One region of the Bradyrhizobium sp. USDA 241 genome, then DNA from elsewhere that is predicted to be linked to it. Evidence: predicted binding sites of a transcription regulator. Region 1 holds the regulator's gene; each other region holds the start of a gene.

Region 1 (2,201 bases):
GCGCGCGGGCTTTGCCCTTGCCGATGCACTCGACCTCCGGCGCATGCAACGCATAGATCTTCGGGCCGCGCTGATGCTGATCCTGGCTGCGCACCCGCTGCGCCAGATCGAGCAGCGGGCCGAAGCGCGCTTCCAGCGCCGCATCGCCATCAATCTTGCGGCGGACGTCGCGGATGATCCGGCCAAGCCGCGTCCGCAGGAACTTGAGTTGGCGCCGGGCGCGCTTGAACTGATGAGCGTGGGTATAGCGGCCGACCATGATGGCGGCGCGTTTGGCCAGGCGCAGATAGCTCTGGCGCAGCGGCACACGGTTGCGCTTGGCGAACCCGACGAGCTTGGTGATGGCCCGATGCGTCAGCCGCGCGTCGGTCGGATGCGCAACGGCCTTGGGCTGCACCGTGGTATCGACCACCACTCGCTCCAGGTCCTTGGGACCGATGGCGCCAGTCTTGTGTGCCACCGACAGACTTTCCTGGATCAGCGCGACGAGAGCCTCCTCGCCGAGCCGCTGGCGCCAGCGCGTCATCGACGATCGATCGAACGGCAGCCGGTGGCAGAAGCTCAACTCGCCGCAGAAGTATTGGTAATAAGGGTTCTCGATCCAGCGAGCGCACAGCACCTCATCCGAGAGATTGTGCATGTGCTTCAGGATGAACAGGCCGGCGACAAGCCGCGTCGGCAGTCCAGGCTGCCCCGGACCGGTTTGGCACACCGAACCAAAGCGGTCATCCAGAAAGTTCCAGTCGATCAGCGCCGCCAACCGCACCAGCGGGTGGCCCATGTCGATGATTTGATCGAGCGCCGGAAGCAACAGGTCCTTTTGGCGATCATCCCGCGGTTTGCTCATCGCCGTCCCCAATGCCGATGACCCGCCGTCAGGGAATCACGAATCGCTCGAAAGCAAAATCCCAAAACGCAAGAAACCGCGGCCCAACACCCGGCTTTCTTGCAAAATCGAATACTTTATCGAGACAACTTCTGCCTATGTCTCAGGCCGATCTGCATTCTTCACGGACGACTAATTAGACATCCACAAAACTCAGGTCTGTTCCGCCTTCGCAAACCGATCGTCCAGCGCATAGCCGGCGCCACGGACGGTGCGGATCGGATCCTGCTCGCGGCCGAGATTGAGCAGCTTGCGCAGGCGGCCGATGTGGACGTCGACAGTGCGCTCGTCGATGTAGATGTCACGGCCCCAGACGCTGTCGAGCAGCTGCTCGCGCGAGAACACGCGGCCGGGATGCTCCAGGAAGAACTCCAGCAGACGATATTCGGTCGGGCCGAGATCAATCGGCCGGCCCGAACGCGCCACGCGGCGCTTGTCGCGGTCGAGCTCGATGTCGCCATAGGCGAGCACGGTGGCGAGCCGCTCGGGGCTGGCGCGCCTGAGCAGGCCCTTCACGCGCGCCAGCAGCTCCGGCACCGAGAACGGCTTGACGATGTAGTCGTCGGCACCGCTCGCAAGTCCCCGCACCCGCTCGCTTTCCTCGCCGCGCGCGGTCAGCATGATGATCGGCAGCTGCTTGGTTTCGGGACGGGTGCGCAGCCGCCGGCACAGCTCGATGCCCGACAGGCCCGGCAGCATCCAGTCGAGCACGATCAGATCGGGAATGTGCTCCTTGAGGCGGGTGTCGGCATCATCGCCGCGCATCACCGTCTCAACGTCATAGCCGTCGCCTTCGAGGTTGTAGCGAAGAAGCTCGGTGAGAGCTTCCTCGTCCTCAACCACCATAATGCGTGCGCCCATGTTGTCGTCGCTCCTTGGGTATTCGGCACCGCTTAGGTATTCGGCACCGTCGTGGCGAAGGTCGTCATGTCGCCCTTCGGCCGCTTGTCGGTGATCGCCTGGCCCTCGATCATGTAGAACACGGTCTCGGCGATGTTGGTGGCGTGGTCACCGATCCGCTCGATGTTCTTGGCACAGAACATCAAATGGATGCAGAAAGAGATGTTGCGCTGATCCTCCATCATGTAGGTGAGGAGTTCGCGGAACAGCGAGGTGCAGATGGCGTCGACTTCCTCGTCGCCCTTCCACACCGCCATCGCTGCCGGCAGATCGTGCGCGGCATAGGCGTCCAGCACCGACTTGACCTGCTGCTGAACGAGGTCGGTCATGTGCTCCAGGCCGCGGAACAGTTTCAGCGGATGAAAATCCGTCTCCAGCGCTGCGACGCGCTTGCCCATGTTCTTGGCGAGATCGC
Region 2 (2,201 bases), on a different contig from region 1:
ACGACACGGAGAAGAGCCGGCCCGTGGCCGTCGTGCTGCGGCCCGGCAAGACGCCGGGCGGCGTCGAGGTGCGTGCCCATCTGCGCCGCCTGGTACGGCATATCCGGACGCGATGGCACAACACGCAAATTACGTTCCGTGGCGACGGGCACTATGCCCGGCCGGAGGCAATGGCGTGGTGCGAGACCAACGGCATCGACTACATCTTCGGTCTGTCCGGCACCAAGCCTCTCGCCAGAAAAGTCGACGAGGTCGCCGACGACATCCGCACGCGACGCGCCATCGAGAACCTGCCGGTTCTGCGTGGCTATACCGAGACGCGCCACAAGGCAAAGTCCTGGGATCGCGAACGGCGCACTGTCGCCCGTATTGAGGCGACGATGCTCGGCCTCGACATCCGCTTCGTCGTCACCAGCCTCGATGTCGGCTCGGCCGAGTGGATCTACGACAGCCTGTATTGCGCGCGCGGCCAAGCCGAGAATCTGATCAAGCTGCATAAGACGCAGCTCGCCTCCGATCGCACCAGCTGCCGTTCGGCGCTCGCCAACCAGGTCCGTCTCGTGCTCCATACGGCCGCTTATTGGCTGATGCTGACCGTGCGCGACGCCATTCCCAAAGCCCGGGAATTGGCCGCTGCCGAGTTCGCGACGCTGCGTCTTCGGCTCTTGAAAATCGCCGCCCGTGTCGTCGAGACCACGAGCCGCATTCGCCTTGCGTTTGCCGCGGCATGTCCCGAAGCCGACCTGATCTGCGGCTTGCCCGGCGCGCTGCTGCCGCTCGGTCCTTGACCGGCGGGGCGTCCGCCCCCGTTCGCCCAACCCATCCCTCAAGCGCGTTGCAAAGTACCGGTCGTCAGGCGGCGAAAAGCCGAAGGCAATCCTGTGCGCCTCGTCAGACAAGATGTGCGGCCGCATCAATCGGGCCCAAAAGCCGCACTCTCACGAATAGGACGGGCTAGCGCGTTTTCGCGCGAGGTGGATGACGGTTGGCGTCGAGAAACGGTCCCAACAAAGCTGGCGCCAGACAGACGTCTTGCGCCACCTTGAAGCAGGGATGAGCACGAATGCCCTCATCCCTGCGTAAGGATGTGATCAACTCTACGATGTTACGGGGGTCGCTAGTGGAGCGTATCGCCGTGCTTCAGACGCTCGATCTGGTCCTTGACCATCAACTTCCGGCGCTTCAACTCAACAATTTGCAGGTCGTCTGTTGAAAGGTGCACGAGAGCTTCGTGCAATTCGTTTTCGAGAAGTCTGTGCTTCCGTTCCAATTCAACAAGATGTGCCTGAATTGTCATTCGAAACCTCCTCGGTAGGGTTGAACCTTAGGATTCGATCCGGACAAGCAAGTCTACATCAGCGATCCGTTCTGTCGATGGGTATCCGTCGTCGCAGTGTCATTTTTGAAAGTTCATATGTAACGAAGCGTGACTAGTGGAACCGCGCGGGAAAAATCCGTGATATCAATGCGCCTGCGCGACGCCGCACCAGCCTGCAAGAAATATCTTGCGGGAGATCGGCGAGCGGGGATCGCAGATCGCTTGCGATCACGCCGCGCAAGGACGATAATTTCCACAGGGCATCCACAGCCTTAATCTCACGCTTATCGGTTTTCGGCCACCGCAGACATGACCAATGAAGACGAGCGTGAGCTCGAAGCCGAGCTCACCCGGTTGCAGCAGGAACACCGAGATCTGGACGCCGCGATCGATGCACTGCATCAATCGCCCGCCCCCGACCTATTGCGGTTACAGCGGTTGAAGAAGCGCAAGCTGTTGTTGCGTGACCGCATCGCGTTCATCGAAGACCAGATTACCCCCGACATCATCGCCTGATCCGTGAGCGGCCTGCACCGCGGCTTGCCCAAATGAATCCGCTTGACTCGAAGAGAACAAAATAGGAACATTTTGGAGCGCCCAAACCTCCGAAATGCCCAAGCCACGACACGAGGACAACGCAGATGTCGGCAACGCCCCTTCTCGACAACAGCCATTATGAACAGGCCTGTGATCAGGCGATCGCGATGTGCGACGGCAATCTGCGCAGCACGATCAAAGCGCTGATCATGGCCAATGAATATCTGGAAACCGAGCTGGAGGAATTGCAGGCGGCGATTTCCGCCGGCTGCATTCCGGAGACCTCGCGCAGCAAGATGCGGAGCAAGAGCAGCGCCGCCTGATTTCAACAACCGGAGCAACGCCA
Region 3 (2,201 bases), on a different contig from region 1:
GCGTTCGAGATCACGCGCCCAGCGGATGTTGGCTTCTTCGTCGAACCGCGCCTTCAGCTCGATCAACGCCGTGACCGATTTGCCGGCTTCGGCCGCTTCCGCGAGCGCGCGCACGATCGGCGAGTTGTTAGAGGTGCGGTAGAGCGTCTGCTTGATCGCGACGACGTCAGGGTCGCGCGCGGCCTGCTGAAGGAACTGCACTACCACGTCGAAGGATTCGTAGGGGTGATGGACGACGAGGTCCTTCTGCCGGATCGCGGCAAAGATGTCGCCGCCATGCTCGCGCACGCGCTCGGGGTGGCGCGGCACGTAGGGGGTGAATTCTAGGTCAGGCCGGTCGAGTCGCGTGAGCTGGGAGAGCTCGTTCATGGCGAGCACGCCGTCGACCAGGAACACCTCGTCATCGGCCGCCGACAGCGCATGCTGCACGAAGCTGCGCAACTGCTCCGGCATCTTGGCGTCGATCTCGAGCCGGATCACGGATCCGCGCCGGCGGCGCTTCAGCGCGGTCTCGAACAGGCGGACGAGGTCCTCCGCCTCTTCCTCGATTTCGAGCTCGGAGTCGCGGATGATCCGGAAGGAGCCCTGGCCGTGCAGATTGTAGCCGGGGAAAAGGCGGTTGATGAACAGGGCAGTCGCCTGCTCCAGCGAGATCAGGCGCACCGTGCCTTCGGCGGGCAGGCGGATGAAGCGGTCGATCTTGCCGGGCATGCGGATCAGCGCGTTCATCTGCCTGCCGTCGGCGGCGCGCGTGAGCTGGAGCGCGATGGTGAAGCCAAGGCTCGGAATGAACGGGAAGGGGTGGGCCGGATCGATCGCAAGCGGCGTCAGCAGCGGGAAGACGTTGTTGAGGAAATAGTCCTCGATCCAGGTCCGTTCCGACTTGGAGACGTCCTTGCCGTCGACCAGCACGATGCCGACCTCGGCCAGCGCGCTGCGCAGGTCGCGCCAGATCGCCTGCTGGTCCGAGGCGAGCTGGGAGACGGTGCGATTGATCAGGGCGAGCTGCTCCGACGGCGTCAGGCCGTCGGGGCTGCGTTCGGCAATGCCCTCGCGCACCTGGGCCTTGATGCCGGCAACGCGGACCATGAAGAACTCGTCGAGGTTATTCGCCGAAATCGACAGGAACCGAACCCGCTCCAGCACGGGGTGGCTGGGATTGACCGATTCCTCCAGGACTCGGCGGTTGAAATGCAGCCAGGACAGCTCGCGGTTGATGAACCGTTCGGGGCTGGACGCGATCGCCGGCAGGCCCTCGGCCTCTGCAGCTTTTTCTTTAATTTCAATAGCTTGCGCAGAGTCCATCAGAAGTCGGTCCATCCTGTCTCGCCTCACTTTGCGACTTATGCGCAAAACCCCGGGGAGCATGTGTTACAGCGATGACGTTTCGATGACATTGATGTTCCGCCGTTCCGCCGCGTCAAGCCGTTGCAGAAGGCGTCGGGGTACAAGGGGCCGATCAGGGGTCCCGGAGCAGCTCGGCGGCGAGCGCCCGGGTCACGGGGCGGCCGAGCCGTAGGGCTTCGCTGTCGAGCAGCTCCACGGCCTGCCGGGCCGCGGCCGAGGACCGCTCCAGGCGGGTGGCGAGGTAGCCGACCACGCTCTCGTCCACGGTGAGCTGGCGGTCGGCGCAGAATTTGACGATGAGGCCGCGAAAGAGCTGGTCGTCGGGAGGCAGCAGCGCGACCACCGGAACAGCCCGCAGACGCGAGCGCAGGTCGCGAAGCTCGATCTCCAGCGAGGCCGGCACCTCGCGTCCGGTGAGGAGGACGTAGGCGCCGTCCTCGCGGGCGAGGTTCATCAGATGAAAGAGGGCCCGCTCGTCAAAATCCCTGGCCTTGAGATCCTCGACCACCAGCGCGCCGGTGGCGAGCGCGCCCGGGACGCCTGCCGCGGTCAGCGCATTGGCCGTGGTCGAGCGGGCGCCGGCTTCCTCGGCCCAGATCGCGGCGAGATGGCTCTTGCCGCTACCTTCCGGGCCGGCCAGCCACATGATCCGGTTCGGCCATTCCGGCCAGCTGTCGATCAGGCCGAGACCAGCCGCATTGGCGGGGCCTTCGAGGAAGTTGTCCCGGCTGAGGCTCTCCGCATGCGGAAGTGCGAACGCCAATTGTCGGGGATGGACGCGGCCTGCCACGCTTGCTTTGCTCCATGCCGGCGCGCCGGCCCGTTTGAAGAGGTGCGACTTGATCGTGCGAGAC
Region 4 (2,201 bases), on a different contig from region 1:
GACGCGGCGATCATCACGCCGCCGCTGGCCTGCCCCTCGATCACCAGATAGGCGCCGAGGCCGAGCAGCGCCGATTGCAGCATGAAGCGCAGCGTCTTCGACAACGCGCCGAGCGATCCGGCGATATCGGCGTTGCGCTGCTGGGCGGCGACGAGATCGTCGTTGGCGGCCCCCATCCGGTCGATCAACCGCTGCTCCATCCCCAGCGCTGCCACGATTTCGGCGTTGCGCCGACCGGCTTCAAGCTGGACGCCGCGGATTGCGCCGGCACGCGACGCGTCCCGGGTCGGCGCCCGCGTCAGCACCTCGGTGAGCAGCGCGATCCCGAACAGCAGCACCGCGCCCGCGACCAGGGTCCAGCCGAGATAAGGATGCAAGAGAAAGCAGCCGGCGAGATACAGCGGCATCCACGGCAAGTCGAACAAGGTCGTCGGGCCGAGCCCGGAAAGGAACGACCGGACCGAGTCCAGATCATGTGACAATTGCAGGCCGCGATTCGCGCCGCCGCCGCGTAGCGGCCCGCGCAGGATGTTGCAGACGACCGGTTGCCACAGCGCGGCGTGCAGTGCCGATCCGATCCGGGTTAGAATACGCTGACGCAGCAGGTCGAACAGCCCTTGCATCGCATACGCCGCCGCCACCGCGATCGACAGCGCGATCAAGGTCGGAATGCTGTGCGATGGAATGACCCGGTCGTACACCTGCAGCATGTAGATAGAGCCGGTGAGCATCAGCAGATTGAGCACCGCCGAGAACAGTCCCACCGTCAGAAAGGCCGTTTTGCAGGAGGCGATCGCGGCCGAGGCGAGATCGCCGGACGCGGGAGTCGACGCGGAGGACGTTGTTGCGGTCATGATACTCAATTCAAAACGACGTCGGACCGTCACGGTCGGATGCGGTCGGCGTTCGTTAGCGAGGTTCAACGTCAGGCGCATGACAAAGCGCGGTGCGCGAAAACGCGGGCCGGCGGCAACGAGGCCGCGACACCCTGCGACGAAACGCCGCCTGTTCGGATGTTGGGCCGCGCAGGTCGCCAATCGAAACCTGGCGTGGTCACCTCTCGCGGCTGATCGAGCTGTAGCGCGATGACTCATTGGCGATTGCTGCCGGCCGAGAGGTCGAGCGCGCCGCCTGTCGCAAGACGAGTCGTTGGTTCGCTCGGCGTCCGCAGGACTTTCGTGTCGCGACTTCACCGGCCCGTTAAGAAGCAGTCACCGATCTGTTGTGGTCGGCGTTCTATCAACGCGCATTAACGATCCGTTAACCATCGGCCGTCTGGACCGTGCCCTTACGCATGCCGTGAGGTGGCGATCCGCGACGTCTTCTCTCAAGCGCTGGAGTGGCGATACATGTCGACGACCCCTCATGTCCTGGCGAACGGCGATTTCCTGCAGGATTGGTCCAATACTGGCCTTATCACGACCAACGATGATTGGTCGGGGGTCGCATCGATCGTCGGCTATCTCGGCAACGATGTCGTTTCGGCCACCGGGGTGGACGCGCGTACGGCTACCGGATCGTCGTCAGGAGATGTCGACGTCGTCGCCAACCAGACCAACACCGCCATCACCAACGGCGGTGTGGCCGAATTCCAGAGCGCCAACCCGACGGTGGCGCTGAACGGCTCAAACAGTGCGGATGCCCCGAGCCTCGTGATCCACCTCGACGCCACCGGCCGCAAAGATGTCCGGCTGAGCTTCAACGCACGCGACCTCGACGCCAGCACGGACGACTCGGCGCAGCAGATCAACGTGCAGTACCGGCTCGGTTCGAGCGGGGCGTGGACCAACGTTCCAAGCGGTTACGCCGCCGACGTCACCACCGGCGGTAGCGCGACCCAGGTGACGCCGTTCGATCTGCTGCTGCCTGCCGCCGTCGACGGCCACAACGACATCCAGGTTCGCATTCTCACCACCAACGCCGTCGGCAATGACGAGTGGGTCGGTATCGACGACATCCGCGTCACCAGTTCGTCCGAATCGTCGATCGAAGTGCAGCACGTCGCCTTCGCGCCGGATTCGCTCACGGTGTCGCATGACGAAGGTAACAGCGGTCCGACCGTCTATCAGTTCACCGTCGAGCGCAGCGGCGGCACCACGGGCGACGTCGCGTTCTCGGGAACGATCGCTTCGGCACAGACCGATGCGGCCGACTACGTCGGCGGCAAGCCGGTCAGCTTCAACGGCAGCATCGCGGCGGGA

What was found. Region 1 encodes PhoB, which activates phosphate uptake and scavenging genes when phosphate is short. Its sites were predicted from a motif close to TGTCATNNANCTGTCAT; they were not measured.
Region 2: a site for PhoB is predicted at 1,384-1,400, ahead of ABIF91_RS25025 (YdcH family protein). Genes of this name have one in related genera too.
Region 3: a site for PhoB is predicted at 1,380-1,396, ahead of ABIF91_RS35335 (RNA degradosome polyphosphate kinase). Genes of this name have one in related genera too.
Region 4: a site for PhoB is predicted at 1,210-1,226, ahead of ABIF91_RS32025 (ExeM/NucH family extracellular endonuclease). Genes of this name have one in related genera too.

Annotation. Positions count from the first base shown of each region.
Region 1 covers NZ_JBMGPZ010000004.1:1,851,850-1,854,050, reverse strand. The annotation lists gene ABIF91_RS18455 (IS5 family transposase) at 1-847, opposite strand, end outside; gene phoB (phosphate regulon transcriptional regulator PhoB) at 1,040-1,747, opposite strand; gene phoU (phosphate signaling complex protein PhoU) at 1,780-2,201, opposite strand, start outside.
Region 2 covers NZ_JBMGPZ010000005.1:664,276-666,476, reverse strand. The annotation lists gene ABIF91_RS25030 (IS1380 family transposase) at 1-788, shown strand, start outside; gene ABIF91_RS25025 (YdcH family protein) at 1,118-1,297, opposite strand; gene ABIF91_RS25020 (YdcH family protein) at 1,628-1,834, shown strand; gene ABIF91_RS25015 (hypothetical protein) at 1,960-2,178, shown strand; gene ABIF91_RS25010 (hypothetical protein) at 2,201-2,201, shown strand, end outside.
Region 3 covers NZ_JBMGPZ010000005.1:2,792,422-2,794,622, forward strand. The annotation lists gene ABIF91_RS35335 (RNA degradosome polyphosphate kinase) at 1-1,305, opposite strand, end outside; gene ABIF91_RS35340 (DnaA ATPase domain-containing protein) at 1,460-2,137, opposite strand.
Region 4 covers NZ_JBMGPZ010000005.1:2,129,228-2,131,428, forward strand. The annotation lists gene ABIF91_RS32020 (type I secretion system permease/ATPase) at 1-854, opposite strand, end outside; gene ABIF91_RS32025 (ExeM/NucH family extracellular endonuclease) at 1,350-2,201, shown strand, end outside.